3 regions of the Pseudomonas syringae pv. tomato str. DC3000 genome follow, and region 1 is predicted to be linked to each of the others. Evidence: riboswitches for the same ligand, from Rfam matches in the RefSeq annotation. Region 1 holds a riboswitch; each other region holds the start of a gene.
The links. A riboswitch is a leader RNA that binds a small molecule or an ion and turns the genes downstream of it on or off. The one in region 1 is predicted to bind cobalamin.
Positions count from the first base shown of each region.

Region 2: linked by a shared signal. The riboswitch ahead of PSPTO_RS16855 (ABC transporter substrate-binding protein) and the one ahead of cobO (cob(I)yrinic acid a,c-diamide adenosyltransferase) in region 1 are both predicted to bind cobalamin.
Region 3: linked by a shared signal. The riboswitch ahead of PSPTO_RS16285 (CbtB domain-containing protein) and the one ahead of cobO (cob(I)yrinic acid a,c-diamide adenosyltransferase) in region 1 are both predicted to bind cobalamin.

Region 1 covers NC_004578.1:1,874,963-1,882,771, reverse strand. The annotation lists gene cobD (threonine-phosphate decarboxylase CobD) at 1-840, opposite strand, end outside; gene cbiB (adenosylcobinamide-phosphate synthase CbiB) at 833-1,741, opposite strand; gene bluB (5,6-dimethylbenzimidazole synthase) at 1,738-2,388, opposite strand; gene PSPTO_RS08935 (cobyrinate a,c-diamide synthase) at 2,385-3,680, opposite strand; gene cobO (cob(I)yrinic acid a,c-diamide adenosyltransferase) at 3,720-4,331, opposite strand; cobalamin riboswitch at 4,422-4,636, opposite strand; gene PSPTO_RS08925 (PQQ-dependent sugar dehydrogenase) at 4,756-6,084, shown strand; gene PSPTO_RS08915 (C40 family peptidase) at 6,250-6,795, opposite strand; gene PSPTO_RS08910 (C40 family peptidase) at 6,890-7,612, opposite strand; gene PSPTO_RS08905 (NAD-dependent deacylase) at 7,688-7,809, opposite strand, start outside.
Region 2 covers NC_004578.1:3,674,326-3,682,134, reverse strand. The annotation lists gene PSPTO_RS16860 (FecCD family ABC transporter permease) at 1-872, opposite strand, end outside; gene PSPTO_RS16855 (ABC transporter substrate-binding protein) at 869-1,882, opposite strand; cobalamin riboswitch at 2,012-2,210, opposite strand; partial or broken gene PSPTO_RS16850 (FadR/GntR family transcriptional regulator) at 2,230-2,945, opposite strand; gene PSPTO_RS16845 (FadR/GntR family transcriptional regulator) at 3,054-3,788, shown strand; gene PSPTO_RS16835 (oligogalacturonate-specific porin KdgM family protein) at 4,150-4,872, opposite strand; gene PSPTO_RS16830 (ABC transporter ATP-binding protein) at 5,008-5,772, opposite strand; gene PSPTO_RS16825 (ABC transporter ATP-binding protein) at 5,783-6,622, opposite strand; gene PSPTO_RS16820 (ABC transporter permease) at 6,685-7,590, opposite strand; gene PSPTO_RS16815 (ABC transporter permease) at 7,590-7,809, opposite strand, start outside.
Region 3 covers NC_004578.1:3,540,017-3,547,825, reverse strand. The annotation lists gene PSPTO_RS16305 (indolepyruvate ferredoxin oxidoreductase family protein) at 1-2,600, shown strand, start outside; gene cobM (precorrin-4 C(11)-methyltransferase) at 2,770-3,519, opposite strand; gene PSPTO_RS16295 (cobalamin biosynthesis protein) at 3,552-4,001, opposite strand; gene PSPTO_RS16290 (CbtA family protein) at 3,994-4,716, opposite strand; gene PSPTO_RS16285 (CbtB domain-containing protein) at 4,737-4,922, opposite strand; cobalamin riboswitch at 5,018-5,232, opposite strand; cobalamin riboswitch at 5,291-5,515, shown strand; gene cobW (cobalamin biosynthesis protein CobW) at 5,629-6,693, shown strand; gene cobN (cobaltochelatase subunit CobN) at 6,697-7,809, shown strand, end outside.

The sequences.
Region 1 (7,809 bases):
CTCGGCAGTCACCAACCATTGAAACAGCGCGCAGCCGCCATCTGGCGTCAGACCGTAGTGATCAAGCAATGCCACCAGCCGGTCGCAGGCCCGATCACTGCGCTCGCGTTGCCGGGCCTGCCCAGGCAGATCGCTCAGGCAGGCCTGGCCGATGATCCGGGTCGGGCCGCTGACCGACCACGGGCCGATCTCCTGTGCGAGCATTTTCAGCAAGACCGGCTCAGCCAGCACAAAGCCAAGCCGAACCCCGGCCAGGCCGAAAAACTTGCCGAACGAACGCAGCACAATCAGCCCGATGCGCCAGGTCTCGGCCGCCAGGCTCAGGCCTGGCGTGTTGTCCATGAACGCTTCATCCACCACCAGCCAGCCACCGCGCTCGGCCAGTCGCGCATGCCATTCCAGCAGGCGCTCGGTGCTCAGGTGCAGGCCGGTCGGGTTGTTGGGGTTGACCACCACCAGTACGTCGAGGCTGTCGAGAAAATACTCGACCTCCTGCTCGCCGACCTCACGCACGACATAGCCGCTTTTGCGCCAGGCATGCGCGTGCTCGGCATAACACGGCGACAACACGCCGACCCGCCCGCCGCTGCGCACCCGTGGCAGCGCCTGAATCGCGGCTTGCGAACCAGACACCGGCAACAATTGAGGCACACCGTAATAGGCACAGGCCGCGGCTTCCAGACCGTCTTCGGTCTCGGGCAGCCGCGCCCAGGCACACGCCGGTATATCGGGAATCGGCCACGGCCAAGGCGCGATGCCGGTGGACAGGTCCAGCCAGTCGGCCTGATCGATACCGTAACGCTGCGCCGCTGCGCGCAGCCGCCCGCCGTGCTCAAGCATAAAATTCAGCCGCCACACAAATGACCAGCAGCCACAACCAGACGCCGTGTTGCACCAGTTGCCAGCCGCGATCGATCGAGTCCGCATCGGCAGGAGCGCCCTCGCCCAGTTGCGCACGCTCATGCAGTTCGCCGTGATAAATAGCTGCGCCACCCAGTTCGACGCCCAGCGCGCCTGCGCCAGCGGCCATCACCGGGCCTGCGTTGGGGCTGTCCCAGGTTGGCCCTTGAGTGCGCCAGCAGTGCAGCGCCAGTCGGGTTTTGCCCAACAAGGCGTAGGTCAGCGCCACCAGGCGTGCAGGAATATAGTTGAGCAGGTCGTCTATTCTCGCCGCGGCCCAGCCGAAACGCTCGAAACGCTCGTTGCGATAGCCCCACATGGCGTCCAGCGTGTTGCTCAGCCGGTACAGCACCACGCCGGGCGCACCGGCCACGATAAACCAGAACAAGGCGGCGAACACCGCATCGCTGCCGTTCTCCAGCACCGACTCGGTGGCGGCGCGGGCGACCTCGGTGGCGTCCAGCTCGCTGGTCTGGCGACTGACCAGATAACCGACCCGCTGCCGCGCCTCGTCCAGATCATCGGCGCGCAACGCCTGCGCCACCGGCTGCACGTGCTCACCCAGGCTGCGCATGCCCAGCGCGCAGTACAACGCCAGAATCTCGAACAGCCAGCCGATGTAAGGCAACCAGCTCAACAGCGTGGCCAGCAGCGTCAACGGCACGACTGTAATCACCCAGGCAGTGACGCCATGACTGCGCCAGCCACGCCCGCCGCTGTTGAAGCGTTGCTCGACACGGTTGGCAAAGCCTCCGAACGCCACCAGTGGATGCCAGCGTTTCGGCTCACCGAGCAACGCATCCAGCGCCACACCGGCGACGCTCAACAGCGCCACACTCATTGACTCACTCCCCATTGATTTTCATACAGCAGTTCATGCAGCGGACGCGCCTGCGCCCAGCCCTCCATGACCAGCATCGGTGCAGGATAAAATGCGTTCACCGGCCCCAGGCAGATGATCGCCAGCGGCTTGGCACCTTCAGGCATGTTCAACAGCGCGGCCAGCGCATCAGGGTCGAACAGCGACACCCAGCCCATGCCCAGCCCTTCGGCACGCGAGGCCAGCCAGAGGTTCTGAATGGCGCAGGACAACGAAGCCATGTCCATTTCCGGCAAGGTGCGACGGCCAAAGATATGCTGCTCACGACCTTCCATCAGCGCGGCGACCAGCACTTCCGCGCAGTCATTGATGCCCTCGACCTTGAGCTTCATGAACGCGTCGGTGCGCTCGCCCAGTGCTTCGGCAGTGCGGATGCGCTCTTCTTCAACCTGCGCCTGCATCTTGCTGCGCAATGCCGGGTCACTGATGCGGATGAAACGCCACGGCTGCATCAGGCCAACGCTGGGCGCTTGATGCGCGGCTTCCAGCAAGCGCGCCAGCAGTTCGGGCGCCACCGTGCCGCCGCTGAAATGGCGCATATCACGGCGCTCGGCGATGGCGCGGTACACCGCAGCCCGTTCTTCGGCGCTGAAGGCGTGCTCGGTCATGGCTTGAACAGCGCCGCAATCGCCTGCGGGCAGGACGGGAAATAGAAATGCACGTAGGAGGCGGTCAAGCGCCCGATGCGATAGACCGCCTCGGCCCCCCGCCCGCCATTGGGGCTGACGCCACGGGCAATCGGCTGCAACTCGGTGCTGGTCAGCGAATGGTGATACGTGTGGCCGTGCAGCGTGCCTTCGGGCAGCTCGACCGCTTGCAGGGCCAACGCCGCCAGACGCTTCTGCATGACCGCTTCACCGGCGAGCAGCCCGACCAGTTCGGCGCGCACGCCCTCCACGTCGGTCAAGGCATCAAGCAGGTAAAGCATGCCGCCGCACTCGGCCAGCATCGGTTTGCCGGCATTGTGGTGAGCCCTGATCGCGGCCTGCATTGAGGTGTTGGCCGCCAGCGCAAGGTGATGCAGCTCCGGGTAGCCGCCCGGCAGATACAGACTGTCGGCTTCGGGTAGCTGGCTGTCATGGATTGGCGAGAAGAACGTCAGCTCTGCGCCCATATTGCGCAGCAGGTCCAGGCTCGCGCCATATAGAAAGGCAAAGGCCTCGTCGCGGGCAATAGCAATGCGCACACCCTTGAGCAGCGGCTCGACCTCGACCGGATCAGGCGCGGTAAACGTCACCGCAGGCGGCAACGCCACTTCGCAGGTGCTGGCCAGCGCGGCGGCGGCCATGTCCAGACGCAGGTCGAGGTCGTTGAGCTCACTGGCCTGCACCAGCCCCAGATGGCGGCTCGGCAACTCGAAACCGACTTCACGCGACAAGGCGCCGTACCAGCGCAGGCCTTCGGTCAGGCTGTTTTCCAGCAACTGCGCGTGGCGCACGGTGCCGACGCGGTTGGCCAATACCCCGGCAAACGGCAAATCGGGCTGATAGCGCGCCAGCCCAAGCGCCAGCGCGCCGAAGGTCTGCGCCATCGCGGTGCCGTCGATCACGCCCAGCACCGGCACGCCGAAGTGACGCGCCAGATCGGCACTGGATGGCGTGCCGTCGAACAGCCCCATGACGCCTTCGATGAGGATCAGGTCCGCTTCATCAGCCGCTTCCCACAACAGCCGACGGCTTTCATCCGCACCGACCATCCACATGTCCAGTTGATAGACCGGCGCGCCGCTGGCCCGCTCGAGGATCATCGGGTCAAGAAAGTCCGGCCCGCACTTGAACACCCGGACCTTGCGGCCCTGATTGCGGTGCAAACGTGCGAGTGCAGCGGTCACCGTGGTTTTGCCTTGCCCGGAGGCAGGCGCAGCGATCAATACCGCCGGGCAATGGCGCGGGGCTCTCATTGCAGTGCTCCCATTGACGCAGTTCTCATGACGAATGGCTCACAGCTCGATACCTTTTTGCGCACGGATACCGGACTGAAACGCATGCTTGACCACACCGATCTCGGAAACCGTGTCGGCCAGGTCGATCAATTCGGGTTTGGCGCCACGGCCAGTCACCAGCACGTGCTGCATCGGCGGGCGCGCCTGCAGGTCAGTCAGCACCTGTTCAAGGTCGAGGTAGCCATGCTTGAGGGCGATGTTCAGCTCGTCGAGCACGACCAGGCCAATGCTCGGATCGCGGAGCATTTCCTGCGACACGGCCCAGGCCGCTTCGGCGGCGGCGATGTCGCGCTGGCGGTCCTGGGTCTCCCAAGTGAAACCCTCGCCCATCACGTGATAACGCACTTGTTCAGGAAAGCGCCGGAAGAACATTTCTTCGCCAGTGCTGTTGCGGCCCTTGATGAACTGCACCACACCGCACTGCATGTCGTGGCCCATGGCCCGGGCGAGCATGCCGAAGGCGGAACTGCTCTTGCCTTTGCCATTGCCGGTCAGTACCAGCAGCAGGCCGCATTCATTGGGCGAGCTGGCAATGCGCTCGTCCATCACGGCTTTTTTGCGCTGCATGCGCGCCAGATGGCGTTCGTCGCGTTCGGGGGATTCGTTCATCTTGGCTCTCCGCTCGGGGCAGGCGAAAGCAGACGGAAGGACAGCACTGGACAGCACGGCTACGCCCTGCACAGAGCATCACCCTCCGTGATGCCATTGAGTGGTTCAGGCCGGTCTCCGGGCTCATGAGCGGGTTACCCCGGCTGCGCGCCTTCCCGTGTCGAAACACAGTGGCACGATGCACAGCCTTGACTCATTTACCGTTGCGGGGGCAGCGCCGGGATCGGATCGGTCGATCCACACCGGCTTCCCTGTTTCACCCTGCCAATCGAGGATTGCAGAGCACCTGAAACAAGCCGCGAAGGGTAGAGGGTTGGGCCGAGAGCGTCAATCGACAGCGCAGCCCGGGAACACGATTGAACCTCGACGGTTTGCAGGGCCTCTATCAGTTACTGGACCACGCCTTTGTTTATGGAGATCGATCATGTTCACACTCAGACCCCACTATGCAGTGCTGCTTCTGGTTGCCGGCGGCCTCGCTGCCTGCGGCGAGTCTTCGACCCTGCAAGTCTCGGATGGAACAGGCCCCTCGCCCAAGCTGCCGGAGCCGAACAAGACGCTGATCCCGACCGTCAATATCGCGCCTGCCATCGGCTGGGAAAAAGGCGCCAAACCGGTGGCCGCACCCGGCACTCAGGTGGCTGCCTTCGCTGAAGGGCTGGATCACCCGCGCTGGCTGTATGTGCTGCCCAACGGTGACGTACTGGTCGCGGAAACCAATTCGCCCGCCAAGCCGGATGACTCCAAAGGCGTTCGCGGCTGGGTCATGGAGAAAGTCATGGGCCGCGCTGGCGCTGGCGTACCGAGCGCCAACCGCATCACCTTGCTGCGTGATGTCGATAAAGATGGCGTCGCAGAAACCCGCACCGTTTTCCTGCAGAACCTCAATTCGCCCTTCGGCATGACGCTGGTGGGCAATAAACTCTATGTGGCCGATACCGACCGCCTGATCAGCTTTCCGTATGAAGCGGGCCAGACGTCGATCAGCGCACAGCCAACCAAGGTGGTTGACCTGCCGGGCGGCACGCTCAACCACCATTGGACCAAGAACGTAATTGCCAGCAAGGACGGCAGCAAGCTGTACGTGACGGTCGGCTCCAACAGCAACGTGGGCGAAAACGGCATGGACCAGGAAGAAGGCCGCGCGGCGATCTGGGAAGTGGACGCCGCGACGGGCAAGCACCGCATCTTTGCGTCCGGCCTGCGCAACCCGAACGGGATGGATTGGGAGCCAAAAACCGGCAAGTTGTGGACGGCAGTGAACGAGCGTGACGAAATCGGCAGCGACCTGGTGCCTGACTACGTGACCTCGGTGCAGGACGGCGCTTTTTATGGCTGGCCTTACAGCTACTATGGCCAGCACGTCGACGAACGCGTCAAACCGCAGAACCCGGCACTGGTCGCCAAGGCCATCGCCCCGGATTACGCGGTCGGCCCGCACACCGCGTCACTGGGCCTGGTGTTCGCCGACGGCAAGACCCTGGCTGCGCCGTTCAACGAAGGCCTGTTCATCGGCCAGCATGGCTCATGGAACCGCAAACCGCACAGCGGCTATAAAGTGGTGTTTGTTCCCTTCAGCGGCGGCAAGCCCAACGGCACGCCAGTCGATGTGCTGACTGGCTTTCTCAACAAAGACGAAAAAGCCATGGGCCGCCCGGTCGGTGTGGTCAACGATCAGCGCGGCGGTTTGCTGGTGGCGGATGACGTCGGCAACAAGATCTGGCGCGTGACATCGGCCAAGGCGGCTCAATAACGCCGAGCGTAGAGGTTTGACGCGGAGCGCCGCACGATAGTTGAGATTATCGTTCCCTACGCTCCAGCGTGGGAATGCAGTTCTCTACGCTCCGCGTCGCAAGAGGACGCGGAGCGTCCTGAAGGGCATGCGACGCAGAGCGTCGCACGATAAGTTTTGACCAGACTACGGTCGAATCTGCGCCAGGCTTGCTGGCTGAATCACGCGCTTGGCGTTGAGGTAGGCTTTCTGCCAGTAAGGCTTGTCGAGGCTGTCGAGTTTGACTGTGCCGCCGGTGGCGGGGGCATGCACGAAGCGGCCTTCGCCGACGTAGATGCCCGCGTGGGACACTTGCGAACCGCCCGAGGTGGCGAAAAATACCAGGTCACCCGACTGCAACTGCTCGCGACGAATATTCGGCACACCCATCACGATCATCTCGCGGGTGGAACGTGGCAGGGAAATGCCCGCCGCATCACGATAGACATAGCCTATAAGGCCGCTACAATCGAAACCGGAATCTGGCGTGTTGCCGCCCCAGCGATAGGGCGTGCCGACCAGGCCCAACGCACGAAACAGCACGTCTTCGGCAGCCGGAGAAAGAATCTGAGGGGGAGCGGTGACCACCGGACGCTGAACAATCCGGGGTACTTTGGGCGGTGGCGGCGCGCTGGCACAAGCGCCCAGCAACGCGGCAACACAGATGACCATCAGGCGCAAAACAATCGACATAAACACAACAACCTGATCCGGATGCGGCTTACGCTGCCGAGAAGCTCAAAAACACAGAAAGACCCGAAGGTCTTGTTCTGCGTGTTCTATTTGGTTATTTACGCCGTTTGGGCGCGGACTTGACTGTAGTCGAAGTCATGGCCGTTGTCTGCGTTGCAACAGGCGTGGACTTTACAGCCACCGTGCCCGGTGCCATCGCCAGAGGCCGCTTGGCTTCGATGAACGTCCTGCTCCAGTAGGCGTCATCAAGGCTGTCGATGCGCACGCCGCCGCGGCGGCTGCTGGAATGAATGAACTGCTGATTGCCGGCGTAGATTGCCGCATGGCTCACGACACTTTTCTTGCCGCGGGTGCTGAAGAACAGCAGATCGCCAGGCTTGAGGTTGCCGCGTGAAACCAGAGGGGCGTCTACGTTGATCATTTCGCGAGTGGAACGTGGCAGGCTCATGCCGGCCTCTTCACGAAACAGATAACCAATGAAACCGCTGCAATCGAAGCCCGACGAGGTCGACGTGCCGCCGAACTTGTAGCGCGTGCCGATCAGCGCCTTGCCGCGTTCGAGAATACTGTCGGCCAGAACCGGCAGTTTGTAGGAGGTGTTGTCTGCGAACTGGTTCAGTTCGTCTTCGGTCGCCAGCTCGTCCTGCAGCACTGCTGCATCAGCGCGGCGCGCTGCGGACTGTGCAGTGACGGTGTTCTGATAACGGGGAACCGGCTGAGCCTGCTCGTGCTGTGCAACCGGCATATTGGCCGAGCAACCGAACAGGAAGGTAACGAGTGCGAGAGGCACGAGGGGTGCGAAGCGAACAACGGGCATGGGCACAACCGCGGCTGACTAGTTAAGATGGCGAGACTATGCCTTTTATGAAAGCGATTTGCAAATTCAATCGAACTAGATGTGACTTATGAGTTCCGCCATGACATGTGCTGCCCGGCACTGCAAAAAGACGTCCATCTGCGCGCTGTGGTCGGTTGGCTGCGGATTGATTTCTGCGGTGAAGCCCCCGGAAACTC
Region 2 (7,809 bases), 1.8 Mb from region 1:
CTCAGCGGCACCAGCCGCGCGTGACGCACGCCGACCAGCATGCGCACCGCATGCGGAATCACCAGCCCGACAAAACCGATGGAGCCGACAATCGACACCATCACCGCCGTCACCAGCGCTGCCGTGGCGATCAGGATGATCTGCACACGTCGCACCGCAATGCCGAGCGACGCGGCCGAGTCGCTGCCGAACGTGAAGGCATCCAGCGCGCGCCTGTACCAGAGGCACACCAGCAAACCGGCCAGCACCGTCGGCACCGCCAGCCACACCGAGTGCCATCGCACCCCGCTGAGGTTGCCCAGCAACCAGAACATGATGCCGCGAGCCTGTTCGGAACTGGCGGATTTGGTGATCATGAACGAGGTCAGCGCGTTGAACAGTTGTGAACCGGCGATACCCGCCAGAATGATCTGCACCGACGCTGTGGTGCCCCGTGAGGAATGCGCGAGCAGGGCGACCAATGAAAACGCCGCTACGGCCCCGGCGAACGCGCCGACCGACATGGAAATCGCCCCCGCGCCAAAGCCCAGAATGGCCACCAGCACCGCGCCGGTCGAGGCCCCGGCGGAAATCCCCAGCAAATAAGGGTCGGCCAGCGGGTTGCGCAGCAATGATTGCAGCACCACGCCGCAAATCGCCAGGCCGGCTCCGCAGGCTGCCGCGACGATGGCCCGGGTCAGCCGGTAATTCCAGACGATGCCTTCGTCGATAGGGTCCAGCACATAACCGGCCGCCCAGAGTTTGTTGGCCAGCACCTGAAAAACCACGTCGAGGCTGATCGAGGTTTCACCAATCGCCGCGCCGACCATGATTGCCAGCACCAGGATGGCTGCAACCCAGAGCAGATGGCCCAGCGCCACAGGCAGTCTCATCGTGCGGCGTTGAAACGGTTGGCGGCGTCGGCCAGTTCTTCGAACCCGGTGAACAGGCGCAGACCTGCCTGCATGCCCTCGGCGTCGATGATCACGATCCGGTCATGCTTGACCGCGTCCATGTTGCGCGTCACCGGGTCGCTCTTGAGGAAGGCGATCTTCTTCAGGTAGTCGTCGGCCGGAAAGCGGCGACGGTCCATGCGTGCAATCACCAGAATGCTCGGGTTGGCCTTGGCAATGGTTTCCCAGCCCACGGTTGGCCATTCTTCGTCGGACTGGACGATGTTGCGCATGCCCAGGCTGTTGAGCATGAAGTCCGGGATGCCTTTGCGGCCTGCTACAAAAGGATCGCTGGCTATCTCGGAGCTGGAAAACCAGAACAGCGCAGACACATCGTTAGCCTTGTTCTGCCTGACGTTGGCAATCGCTGCGCTCAGGCGCGTTTTCAGCTGCGCGACCAATGCGTCGCCGCGATCCTGCACATCGAAAACCTGCGCCAGTTGTTCGATGCTCTTGTAGATGGTCTCGATGCGAAAAGGCTCCAGGCGGGTACCATCGGCGCCGACCAGGTTGTCTTTGCCTTCGCAATCGGACGGCAGAATGTACGTGGGGATTTTCAGATCATGAAACTGCTCGCGGGTACCGACTGCGCCCTGTTTGCCGACCATCCATTCCAGCTGCACGACCACCAGTTCGGGACGTTTGCCGATCACCGCCTCAAAACCCGGTTCGTTATCGGCCAGGCGCTCCACCTTGTCGTTCTGTGCCTTGAAGCGCGGCAGCACGTTGTTGAACCACAGCGAGGTGCCGACCAGCTTGTCGCCCAACCCCAGTTCATAGAGCATTTCAGTGCCCGCCTGGCCAATGGTCACGGCTTTGGTCGGTGCATGCGCGAACGTCAGGGTCGAACCGCAGTTTTCCACGGTCAGCGGATACTGCGTGGGGGCGGCGAACGTCAGGGTAGACAACGTCAGGCAGGCGGCGATTGCGGCGAGGCGGGGCAGCGACATGAAATGCGGTCTCCATTGGAGCAGGTGCCAAGGCGCAATGCACATCAGGAAACACATCCCCGGCAGATGACCGGGCACGGCAAAAGGTGCCGACGCGTGCGGATGTCCTTCCCGGACACCCCGCCGGTTAGTTGGTTGAATCGGGTCGGCAGGTCTCCTGACTGGCATGTCATCACCATGCTCCGGCCTTCCCGGATCTGAATCCAGTGGCAGTCTTGGAGCAGGCTCGATGCCTACAGTTGCGGGGGCAGTTTCGTTTTGGCCTTTGAAACAAAGCTGGCGAATTCCCTGTTAGTTCCTCTCGGAAACCGACGGCCGGCATGGTAAACGATAAGGGTTCTTGATAGCTAATGCTTTGCGCGCACGCGCAGCAGGCTGTTGATCAAATGCAGGCGCATCGCGGCGCGCGCGGCATCGCGGTCCTGATGAGCGATGGCTTCATAGATGCTTTCCTGCTCGCGGCGCTGAATGTCCGGGTCATCTATGGCATGCGCCAAGGCGATGTTGCCGAAGCCGCTGCGCGCGCGCGGCAGAATGCTGCTGCCCAACTGGCTCATTACGTCGGTAAAAAAGCTGTTGGCGGTGCACAGCGAGATCTGCCGGTGGAATTCGAAGTCGGCTTGCAGGGTGTCTTTGCCTTGGCGCGTGCAACGGTGCAGTTCATCGAGCGCCTGGCGGATCGCGTCGAGTTGCTCGGGCGTGCGCCGTTGGGCGGCGAGGGCGGCTGATTCCGGCTCCAGGCTCAGGCGCAGCTCGATGATCGACACCGCATCGCCAGGTGTGCCGATGGAGGATTGGTCCTGACTGGAGTGGCCGGGCTGCGAGGCATCGACCACAAAGGTGCCATGCCGTGGCGGGTTTCCACCAGCCCCTCGGCCTGCAAGCGCGACATCGCTTCCCGAACCACGGTGCGGCTGACTCCGCTTTCGCGAATGATTACCTGCTCGGTGGGCAGCTTTTCGCCGCTCTGGATCTCGCCATCGCGAATCCTGCGCGCGAATTCGGCGACCAGTTGCTGGGTCAGGCTGGAACGGCGGCCTTTGGGGGAAGAGGAGTGTTCCATGGCAGGGTGATCGGTCCGTTTGGGGGGGCTGAGTATAACCGTACTCGGAACGTGTTTTGTGCGGGTATCGCAGCCTATACTCGCGTATCGGACAGAACTGAGGCTGCAATGTCGGACAACGCGCTTTCCCCGCAAAAAAACCATCGACGCCTGGCAGAAACCCTGGTTGACCGCTTTGCCCAGCGCATGCGTGACGGTGTGCTGGTGCGCGGAGAAAAGCTGCCGTCGGAGATCCACATCATGGAAGCCGAAGGTGTGAGCCGCACGGTGGTGCGTGATGCCTTGTCGCGGATGCAGGCGGCGGGGCTGGTGGAAACCCGCCACGGTGTGGGTACATTCGTCCTTGACATGCCGCCGCCCGAAGGTTTTTCCGTCGGCCCGGCGACCATCGCCAGCGTTGCCGATGTGCTGAACCTGCTGGAGTTTCGCCTGAGCCTTGAGGTCGAGGCGGCCGGTCTTGCCGCCCAGCGCCGCAGCCCGGAGGCGCTGCTGGAACTGAAGCGTGCTTTTGATGCTTTGCTCGAAGGGCCGCAGAAGTCCGGGACGACCATCAACGCCGACTTTCAGTTTCACCTCAAGATCGCCAAGGCGTCAGGCAATGCCTACCTGATCGACATCATGAAACACCTGGGCACCAAGCTGATCCCGCGCACCCGCATGAATTCGGCCTACACCGGGCAAAGCGACCGCAGCGCCTACCTTGCCGGGATCAACGCCGAACACCGGCAAATCTACAACGCCATCGCCGAAGGCAACGTCGATGCCGCGCGCGCTGCAATGTACCTGCACCTCAACGGCAGCCGCATGCGCCTGCGCCGTACTCAGGCGTTGTACAGCGACTGAGCTGATTCAGGATGAGCGTCGTACGATAGTTGAGATTATCGTTCCGCACGCTCCGGTGGGAATGCCTTGCGTGACGCTCCGCGTCACAGATCTGCGCCGCACCGCGCATTCAAGAGCGGACGCGGAGCGTCCAGAAACGCATGCGACGCGGAGCGTCGCACGATAATCATACTCAGGCGTTATCGTTCCGCACGCTCCGCGTGGGAATGCCTTGCGTGACGCTCCGCGTCACAGATCTGCGCCGCACCGCGCATTCAAGAGCGGACGCGGAGCGTCCAGAAACGCATGCGACGCGGAGCGTCGCACGATAGTCAGATCGTTCGCGAAATGCGTGCCGTGACACTCCGCGTCGCAATCTGCGCTATAAGAAGTTGTACTGCACCCCCACCCTTAATCTCAGCTGGCGCTTGTCGTCTTCCGAGTCCACCTTGATGTCGCCCACCTCAAAGAACGGCACCCAGTGCTTGTCCCACCTGTATTTGAAGGCCGCGTTCTGTTCGTAGTCGGTCCTGCCATTGTCGTAACGGATGTAATCGGCGTCGAAGTAGGTGAACTGATACTCATAAGCCCAGGGGCCTTTGCTGGCGTAATTGACCCAGACGTCGTAACGATTGATCGACTGATCGTCCATCTGGTTGTCAGGCATGTCGTGGTTGACCTTGTCGCGGTCAAGTTTGATCGAGTCGTAGCGATAGCGGCCCGAGACGCTCAACTGGTCATTCACTTTGTAACCCAGCTTGAGGCCCATTTTATAGGCCGTGGACTTCTCGATGCTTTCCAGTGCCAGTGACGGGGTGAGCATCCATTTGTCATTGAGCCGATATTGATAGCTGGTCGTCAGTTCGTGGCCGTTACCGACGGTGTTGTCGAATGCAACGTCCTGTCGGTCGCCTGCGGTCTTGTATTTAAGCTCGCCTTCAAAGCCCCAGCCGCTGTCCAGGCGGCTGCCGAATTTGACCCGGTCGGCATGCATGCGCGTGCTTTCCGCGTATTGGTGGCGGTAGTTGATGTAGGCGCTGTCGGCATGGGTCCATGCACTGGGCAGCAGGGTGGCAAAAGCGAGCAGAGCGAGTGATTTTTTCATTTTTTTTATTCTTGTGGGTTGACGTTTTGGGTGTGTTTGAACAAATCGCAGGCAGCCGGATCCTGTGGCCGTTTCGGCCAGGGCTCACGGCGTCAGCAAGTGTCAGGTTTCAGCGGTCACCCGCCGGAAGACGGGTCATCCCGTCGGGCGCAGGTCCATGTCGCGACTGGCCTGGATCAGCATGCGCGAATATTCGTGTCGAGCCTGATTGTTGACCAGTTGGCTGCTGTCGAGCGTCTCCAGCACCTGGCCCTGCTGCATGACCGCCACCCGGTCACACAGGTGCGCCACCACACCCAGGTCGTGGGTCACCATCAGGTAGGTCAGGCCTTGCTGACGGCGCAAGTCGGCCAACAGGTTGAGAATTTCGGCCTGCACCGAAACATCCAGCGCCGAGGTCGGCTCGTCGAGCAGCAGCACGCGGGGTTCGAGAATCAGCGCCCGTGCGATCGCCACACGCTGACGTTGACCGCCAGACAACTGATGCGGGTAGCGAAAACGAAAACTCTCGTTGAGACCGACCTTGTCGAGCACCTCGCAGACGCGCCGATCACGATCGCCGATCGTGTGGATGCTCAGCGGCTCCTTGAGCGCAGCGTCGATGGTGTGGCGCGGATGCAGTGAGGCGTAGGGGTCCTGAAAGACCATCTGCACGGTGCGGTAATGGCTGGCGTCGAGCTTGCGCTGCACCGCCTGGCCGGCCACGCTCAAGGCACCGGTCCAGTGCTGATATTGCCCGGCCAGGCAGCGCAGCACGGTGGTCTTGCCCGAGCCGGACTCGCCCACCAGCCCGAACGACTGGCCTTGTTCGACCCGCAGGTTGACGTCACGCAGCACGTGATTAAGCGCGCTGCCAGTGCCGAAACTCAGGTTCAGTGAATCGACTGTGATCATTGCCATGGGAGCGTTCTCAGTGAGTGAGCCAGAGGGGATCGCGCTGCAACACCGGCAGGCTGGCGCGCGGGCGGTCGAGGCTGGGCAGGGCGGCAAGCAGGCCGCAGGTATACGGATGGCGCGCCTGATCCAGTTCGTTGGCGTTCAGCGATTCCACCACCCGCCCGGCATACATCACCAGCACCCGGTCGCAGAAGTGGCGCACCATGTTCAGGTCGTGACTGATGAAGATCAGTCCCAGATCGCGCTCGCTGACCAGTTCTTCCAGGACGTTGAGCACCTGGCGCCGCACCGACACATCCAGTGCCGACGTCGGCTCGTCGGCGATGATCACCTGCGGGTCGGTGATGACCATCATTGCGATCATGATCCGTTGGCCCATGCCGCCGGAAACTTCGTGGGGGTACAGCTCGTAAACCCGCGCCGGTTCGCGAATGTGCACCTTGGCGAGCATCTCCAATGTGCGTTCGCGCGCTTCTCTTTTCGAGATCTTGTGATGCGCCAGATAAGCCTCGGCAATCTGTTCGCCCACCTTGATCACCGGGTTCAACGAGTATTTCGGGTCCTGCATGATCATCGACATGCGCCGGCCGCGAATGCCCTGCATCTGTTTTTCGCTGCAGTCGAGCAGGTTGATATCGCCAAAACGCAGGGTCTTGGCGGTGACCTTCGCCGTTGCCGGGTGCAGGCGCAACAGGCTGCGGCCAACGGTGGACTTGCCCGAGCCGGACTCGCCGACAATCGCCAGTTTCTCGCGGCCCAGCGCGAACGACACATCGCGGACGGCCGCTGTGACCTTGCCCGCATGACTGAACTCGACCCGTAAATCTTCCACCGCAAGCTTTATCTGTGACATGGTTTGAGCCTCCGTTATTTTTATTCTTTGCGTGTCATTCGCTGCTTGTTATTCGATACAGGTCATTCGCTGCGCGGGTCGAGCACATCGCGCAGGCCGTCGCCCAGCAGATTGAACGCCAGGCTGACCAGCATGATGGTGGCGCCGGGTGCCGCCACCAGCCACCAGCTTTCGAGCATGTAGCGCCGGCCGCTGGAGATCATCGCGCCCCATTCCGGCAGCGGTGCCTGAGCGCCGAGGCCGAGAAAGCCCAGTGCCGCGGCAGTGAGGATGATGCTGGCCATGTTCATGGTCAGGCGGATGATCACCGAGGACAGGCACATCGGAATGATGTGGCGACCGATCACCCGCACTGCCGAGGCGCCTTGCAGCTTCACCGCCACAACGAAATCGGCGTTGCGCAGCGACAGGGTTTCGGCCCGCGCCAGGCGTGCGATTGGCGGCCAGGCGGTGAGGGCGATGGCGATGACCGCGTGCTCCAGTCCCGGACCAAGGGCGGCGATGAACGCCAGCGCCAGCACCAGGCTGGGGAACGAGATGAAGATATCGGTGATGCGCATGAACAGGCTGTCCACCCAGCCACCGAAATAGCCGGAAACAGTGCCGATCAACAGGCCGATCGGGCCGACGATCACGGTCACCAGCATCACGATGTACAGCGTGATGCGCGAGCCGTACACCAGCCGGCTGAACACATCGCGGCCGTATTCATCGGTGCCGAACCAGTGCTGTGCGCCGGGCATGCGCAAGGCTGCAGACAGGTCCTGGGCGAGCGGGTCATGGGTGGCGATCCACGGCGCGAATAGGGCAACAATCAGCAACGTCACGATGACAATCAGGCCCGCCAGGGTCATCGGGTTGCGCAACAGAAAACGCATCAGGCGAACGCCGCTGGCAGCGAAGGCTGCAAGGCTTGACGTCGGGGCGTGGATGAGCGGTTTGGCGCTGCTTGCAAGGGAAGTCGTCATCAGCGGGTTCTCGGGTCGAAGACTTTATAAAGCGCGTCACTGATCTGGTTGAGGATCACGAAGATCAGACCGATCAGCAGTACACAGGCCATCACCGCATTCATGTCACCGAGCAGCAGGCTGCTGGTCAGGTACTGGCCGAAGCCGGGCCAGGCAAAGACGGTTTCGATCAATACCGCGCCTTCCAGCAGACCGCCGTAGGCGAGGGCGACGATGGTC
Region 3 (7,809 bases), 1.7 Mb from region 1:
AAGAGCTGGGTATCGATCAGGAGCTGTGCGACAAGGTGGGCATTCGTGTGCTCAAGGTCGGCATGAGCTGGCCACTTGAACCCGTGTCGGTGCATGACTTTGCCGAGGGGCTGGACGAGATTCTGGTGGTCGAGGAAAAACGCAGCGTCATCGAAGACCAACTTACCGGCCAGCTTTATAACTGGCCGGTGGATCGTCGTCCGGTGGTGGTCGGCGAGTTCGATGAGCAAGGCCGTTCGCTGTTGCCGAACCTCAGCGAGCTGACGCCGGCAATGATCGCCAGGGTCATCGCCAAACGTCTGGCGCCGTTCTACAGCAGCCCGCAGATCGAAGCACGCCTGCAATTTCTCAGCGACAAGGAAAGGGCGCTTCAGGCGCCGCTGTTCAATACCTTGCGCACCCCGCATTTTTGCTCCGGCTGCCCGCACAACACCTCGACCCGAGTGCCGGAGGGCAGTCGTGCCCTGGCCGGGATCGGCTGCCACTACATGACCATCTGGATGGACCGCGAAACCGAGACCTTCACGCAGATGGGCGGCGAGGGCGTGACCTGGATCGGCCAGGCGCCCTTCACTGAAACCCCCCACGTGTTCCAGAACCTCGGCGACGGCACCTATTTTCACTCCGGGCACCTGGCGTTGCGTGCGGCGGTGGCCTCCAAGGTCAACATTACTTACAAGATTCTCTACAACGATGCGGTGGCCATGACGGGCGGTCAGCCTATAGACGGCGTGCTGCGCGTCGATCAGTTGAGCCGCCAGGTGTTCAACGAGGGCGTACAGCGCATTGCACTGGTCTCCGACGAGCCGGACAAATACCCGAGCCGGAAAGATTTCGCTTCAATTACCACCTTTCATCACCGACGCGACCTGGACAGCGTGCAACGCGAACTGCGTGAGTTCAAAGGGGTTTCGGTGATCATCTACGACCAGACCTGCGCGACTGAAAAGCGTCGCCGGCGCAAACGCGGCACCCTGCCCGATCTGGAAAAACGCGCGTTGATCAACCCGGCCGTGTGCGAAGGCTGTGGTGATTGCGGGGTCAAATCCGGTTGTTTGTCGGTGCTGCCCAAGGAAACCGCTCAGGGCCGCAAGCGGGAAATTGACCAGAGTGCCTGCAACAAGGATTTCAGCTGCATCGAGGGTTTCTGCCCGAGTTTCGTCACCGTGCATGGCGGCAAATTGCGTAAGCCTGTGGTGCCCAAACAGGTCGAGGCATTCGCGCGTCTGCCGGAACCTGTGCTGCCATCGCTGGAGCGGCCGTTCAATATTCTGCTGCCCGGCGTCGGCGGGACTGGCGTGACCACGGTCGGGGCGATGCTCGGTTATGCCGCTAACCTGGAAGGCAAGGGTTGCAGCGTGCTGGACCAGGCCGGGCTGGCGCAAAAGTTCGGTCCGGTGGTCAGCCATATCCGCATTGCTGCGCGTCAGGAAGACCTGTTCGCGGTACGCATTGCCGCCGGTGAGGCGCACCTGTTGCTGGGTTGCGATCTGCTGGTTGCCGCAGGCCCCGATGCAATCGCCAAGCTCGACAGCAAAATTTCCCATGCGGTGATCAACAGTCAGCAAACGCCAACCGCTGAATTCACACGCAACCCGGATGCCGTGTTCCCGGCCGAGGCGATGAAGCAGACTATTATTGATGCCGTCGGTGCCGATAAGACTCATTTTGTCGAAGCCACTTCGTTGGCAACCCGTTTGATGGGCGACAGCATTGCCAGCAACCTGTTCATGCTCGGTTATGCGTTTCAACTGGGCCTGATTCCCCTGACTTCGGCGGCCATCGAAAAGGCGATCGAGCTCAATGGCGTGGCAGTCAACCTCAATCAGCAGGCGTTTCTCTGGGGGCGTCGCACGGCGCATGACCCTGCCGCCGTCGAGGCGTTCGTCAACCCGCAACCGCAGGTCAGCGAGCCGCAGCAGATGGATCTCGATCAACGTATTCAAAGCAACGTTGCCGCCTTGACGCAGTACCAGAACAGCGCGTACGCCGAGCGTTATCTGGGGCTGGTACAACGGGTACAGGAGGCTGAATCACGGGTGTTTCCCGGTCAGCAGCCGACGCTGACCGAAGCTGTGGCCTTCAACTACTTCAAGCTACTGGCTTACAAGGACGAATACGAGGTGGCGCGGCTGTACAGCAACGGCGACTTCACCCGCCAGCTGGAGGCGCAGTTCGAGGGTGATTATCGACTGGAGTTTCACCTGGCACCGTCCTGGCTGGCCAAGCGTGACCCGCACAACGGTCAACCGCGCAAACGCAGTTTCGGGCCGTGGATGCTGCGCGCGTTCGATGTGCTGGCGACATTCAAATTCCTCCGTGGCACAGCGTTCGACCCGTTCGGTCGCAGCCTGGAGCGCAAGCAGGAGAGGGCGCTTATTGATCGTTATGTTGGCGATGTCGAACTGATCCTGCAGCATCTCCAGACGCAGAACCGCCATACGGCGCTGAGCCTGGCACGCCTGCCGGAAAAGATTCGCGGTTATGGTCACATCAAGGAAGCCGCCATGAAGGCTGCTGCATTGCAGGCCGAGATCCTGCGCAAAAGCCTGGAGAGCGGCGAGGTGCTAGCGCCGAAGTTGTATGAGGTGGCTGCTTGATCAGGTAAGCGATGTGAGTGCCTGAGCGCGAGCCGGGCGACGCTTCGCTTGCTCGCGAAGGCTGACGATCGGTGATCAGTAGATCTCGGAGGCTGCACCGGCCCCTTCGTGAGTAACGCGGATCGGCCGCCCCTGCCACTCACACAAACGGCGAGCCTGCGAACGAGCGTTACTTGGGCCTGAACAGGTGCGCATGCCCGGCCCGGTACAGCGAGGATTCGCCAAATGTGTCGGCGGCCAGTACGCGGCCGACGAGGATCAGTGCGGTGCGGCGAAAGCCTTTGGCTCGCACTTTTTCCTCTATGTCTGCCAGCGTACCTATTGCCCATTCCTGATCCGGCCAACTGGCGCGGTGTACCACGGCAATCGGGCAGTCGGTGCCGTAATGCGGGGTCAGCTCTTCGACGATTCTGTGCAGGTTATTTACGCCCAGATGAATCGCCATGGTCGCCCTGTGGCTTGCCAGGCTGGCGAGTTCTTCGCCGCTCGGCATTGAGGTCTTGTCGGCGTAGCGGGTCAGAATCACGCTTTGCGAAATATCCGGCAGCGTCAGCTCCACGCCCAGTAACGCAGCGCAGGCGGCCGTCGCAGTTACTCCCGGAATGATTTCAAAGGGGATATTCAGTTCACGCAAATGGCGGATCTGCTCGCCAATGGCACCGTACAGGCTAGGGTCGCCGGAATGTACACGAGCAACATCCTGGCCTTGCGCATGAGCGGTCTTGATCCGATCAATGATTTGCTCCAGATGCAGTTCCGCGCTGTTGGTCACCTGCACCGCCTGGTGGCCTTCCAGCACGGCGAGCGGCACCAGCGAACCTGCATAGATAATGACCGGACAGGTGCGGATCAGGCGTTGCCCCTTGACGGTGATCAACTCGGGATCGCCAGGGCCTGCGCCGATGAAATAGACAGTCAATGGAAACTCCGGGGTCAATGAGCGCGGCGCGATTATCCGCCCACAGCCGGGCTGGACGCCAAGGCAAATGTCATTTGAGTGGTTTTTTGCCGCTCTATCAGCAGCCGCGCCGTACCGTCGCCCAGCTGCGCGGCGAGGGCCAGTGCCGATCCTTCGGCTACACCGTGACAGCCTGTGGTCTGAAAGACTTGCGCGGAGCGGTGGGTCAGGTGCAGCTCCCAGGCCACCAGTTGCGCGGCGTTGAAAAATACCAGCGGCACAGCCAGTTGCGCCGCCAGTGCAAGCAGGCCCGGTTCCTTGTCTTTCAGATCGATTGAGGCCAGCGCGGTGATGCTTCCCAGGTTCAGCTCCAGCGCTCGAAGCCTGTTCTCGATCAGCTCGCGCAACGCGGTCGCCGAACAACCGCGTCGACAGCCCAGCCCGACTACCAGAGGCGTGCCGGGGCGGACGGTCGAGTGCTCAGGCCTGATGCGGTCAGGCATGGTTTGAGTGGGCATTATCTGTGTGAACATTGCTTCTGCGAAACAGCCAGGCGCTGATCAGGCCCAGTGCAACCCAGAACAGCGCGTTGGTCAGCAGCGAAGCGACCCTGAACTGCGATTCCAGTGCTTCAGGCGCAAGGCTTTCATGAACCAGCGGTTGCGGTGCGCCGATCACATGCGGCACCACCAGAATCGCCGCGCCCAGCACTTTGAGCAGCCAGTTCTGACCAAACACCAGCAAGGCCAGCCCGGCAGCGGTGGACGCTGCGGTACCGATCCACCAAAGCTGACGCTGGCTCAGTTCTGCGGCAGCGGTGCCCGGCAGCTCAGGCGGCAGCCCCAGGGTCGGCGCCAGCACGAACACGGCAAAACCGGCCAGCCCCCACCACGCGCCCTGTGCCGTGCGGCCCGGTGCGCGCAGGGTGTAAAGCCCGGCCAGCATCAGGGCAAAACCGACGGCGACCACCAGATTGCCACCGGTGGTGGACAGCACGCGCTGCCAGCCGTTTTCCGGCTCCCACGCTGCTTCGTCATGCGCATGGCTGTGTTCAGCCACGGCACCGTCGGCATGCTCGTGAACGTGTTCGGCAGGTGCTTTCTCGTAGGTTTCTGCCTGCTGGATCAGCGGGACGACCCAGAAGCTTTGCAGCAAGGTCAGCAGCAGGGCGGCCAACAGCCCGGTAAACCCTGCGGTCTGTGCGATTCGCTTGAACATTGTGTTGTCCTCAATGACGCTCAATGGCAAGGAAAGGCAGCGCTGTGACGGGTGTCGTGTGCCGCATTGTGCACAGCGGCAATGTGCGAGAACCCGGCGAAGTACACAAGGCACGCGCCCAGCAGTGCAGCGCTGATGGCGGCGGTCAGGCGCTGGGTCTGGGTTGAGCTGGTAGCGGCCGTCTGGCTGCTGCTGATGGTGGACATGGCGTTCCCTCTTGAGTGTTGGCAAATGGGCCATGCGCGCGCGAACCCGCTGACGAACGCCAGAGGTTTCAACTGCGCCCGCCCACCGCGGGTGTGTCATTGGAAAAATGTCGGGCCGGTCTCCGGGCTCGCGAGGGGCTTGAACACGTGTGCGTTCAGACCTTCAAGGTCACCTTCCCATGCCAGAGCACAGTGGATCAGACCTTCTCTCGCTTACCGTTGCGGGGGCAGCACCGGACTTGCTCAACAGGTTGAGCGCACCGGTTTCCCGTTTCACCCCGTGAGGGGCACCCGAAACAAGGTGCACAGGAGAGCATGGGCAGCGGGGCATCGTCAATCTGAACGATTGACCTGCCTGCGGTCACTGCGTAGCCTTGCCGGTTCGAGGTTCTTCATGTGTAAAGCGTTACGACATGAAGCTAAGACGGGAATGCGGTACATGCCGCAGCTGCCCCCGCAACTGTAAACGGTCATGTTCATTGCACAGCCACTGCTGCGGCGGGAAGGCGCGATGAATGTGTGTCGGCAAGGTGTTCAACGCCCGCCACACGCTGCCGTGAGCCAGGAGACCTGCCTCGAACCGGGCTGACAAAAAGCCTGCGAATTCTCACTACAACCGGGCGGGGTGATCCGGTGGCGATCCGATCCGTGTGCAGTGCACGTGGTTCTCGTCCTGTTTGCCCGCCGCATTGCCAAAGGGCACCTGATGAAAACACTGGCCAAGCTTCCCGTCACCATCGTTACCGGCTTCCTCGGCTCGGGCAAGACCACGCTGTTGCGGCACATGCTCGACAACGCCGAAGGGCGACGCATCGCGGTGATCGTCAACGAGTTTGGCGAGCTGGGCATCGACGGTGAAATCCTCAAGCAATGCACCATCGGCTGCACGGAAGAAGAAGCCAACGGCCGCGTCTACGAGTTGGCCAATGGCTGCCTGTGCTGCACGGTGCAGGAAGAGTTCTTCCCGGTCATGCGCGAACTGGTGGCCCGGCGTGGTGATCTGGACCACATCCTGATCGAAACCTCGGGGCTTGCCCTGCCCAAGCCGCTGGTGCAAGCCTTCCAGTGGCCGGAAATCCGCAACGCCTGCACGGTTGACGCCGTGATCACCGTGGTCGACAGCCCGGCCGTGTTGGCGGGTACGTTTGCAGCCTTTCCGGATCAGGTCGATGCACAGCGCAAACTGGACCCCAACCTGGACCACGAATCGCCGCTGCACGAGCTGTTCGCCGACCAACTGGCCAGCGCCGATCTGGTTATCCTCAACAAGGCCGACATGATCGACGCCGAAGGGCTGGCCGCCGTGCGCGCTGAAGTCGCCGAAGAGCTGCCGCCTGCGGTCAAGGTGGTTGAAGCCAGCAGTGGTCGCCTGCCGATCAGTGTTCTGCTGGGCGTGGGTGCCGAGTCCGAACTGCACATCGACGCGCGCAAGACCCACCACGATCATCACGACGATGACGATCATGATGACCACGATCACGACGCGTTCGATTCAATTTCCCTGACATTGCCCCAGGCTGACGAGAAAGTGCTGCTCGATGCGCTGAATCAACTGGTCGTGCAACACGGCATTCTGCGTGTAAAAGGTTTTGCGGCAATTCCGGGCAAACCGATGCGCCTGCTGATCCAGGGTGTCGGCACGCGTTTCGACAAGCACTTCGACCGTGCCTGGCGTGCCGACGAAGAGCGCGCCACGCATCTGGTGCTGATTGGCCAGGAACTGGACGCGGTTGCGCTGCACGCTCAGCTCAACGCTGCGATTGCCGGCTGACCCATGCATTTACTGAGAACCCAGCCCGGCGGTTTCGTCCCGGATGACAGCATCGCCGACATGGGGCAAACCCCGGCCGAGCTGGTGATTCTCTGCAGCGGCGACTCCAGCCTGGCGCTGCTGGCCGAAGCCGCCCGGCAATTGCCCGAAGACTACCCCAGCCTGCGTCTGGCCAACCCGATGCAAGTGCAGAATCACGCCTCGGTCGACCTGTACGTCGATGAGGTGCTGCGCCACGCCAAAGTCATTCTGATTTCCCTGCACGGCGGCATCGGCTACTGGCGTTACGGCGTCGAGCGGCTTATGGAGCTGGCAGCGCGTGGCGTGCAGGTCATTCTGGTGCCGGGTGATGACCGTCCCGATCCCGAGCTGAGCGACCTGAGCACTGTGCCTGCTGCGCAGCGCGACCAGCTCTGGCAGTTCTTGCGTCAGGGCGGCATGCAGAATGCACTGGATTTGTTTCACTGCATGGCCAGCCAATGGCTGGGCCGCGATTACCCGTGGACTGAACCGCAACCGCTGCCGCGTACGGCTGTTTATCACCCGCGCCTTGCCAGTGCCCAGCTTGTCGATTGGCAGGCCGAATGGACGGCCGGGCAGCCGGTGGTGGCACTTTTGTTCTATCGCTCGCACCTGCAGGCGGCCAATACCGGCTTCATCGATGAATTCTGCGAGCACCTGCAGGCGCAGGGCATCAATCCGTTGCCTATCGCCGTGGCCAGCCTCAAAGAGCCGGGCTGCTTCGTTCAGGTCGAAAACTGGCTGGATGAAGCTGACGTCGAGCTGATTCTCAACACCACCGGCTTTGCCCAATCGAGCCCGGAAGCGCCTCACCTGCGCCCGTTCCGGCGCAACGTGCCGGTGATTCAGGCGATCTGCGCGCAGGACAACCAGCCAGCCTGGCAGGCCAGCGAGCAGGGCCTGGGTGCCCGAGACCTGGCCATGCACATTGCCTTGCCTGAGCTGGACGGGCGGATCATCAGTCGGCCGATCAGCTTCAAGGACTTGGCCTGGCGCAGTGAACGCAGCCAGTCGGACGTGGTTTGCCATCGCGCGCACCCCGAGCGCATGGATTTTGTCGCGCAACTGGCGCGCCGCTGGATCGAACTGGCGCGC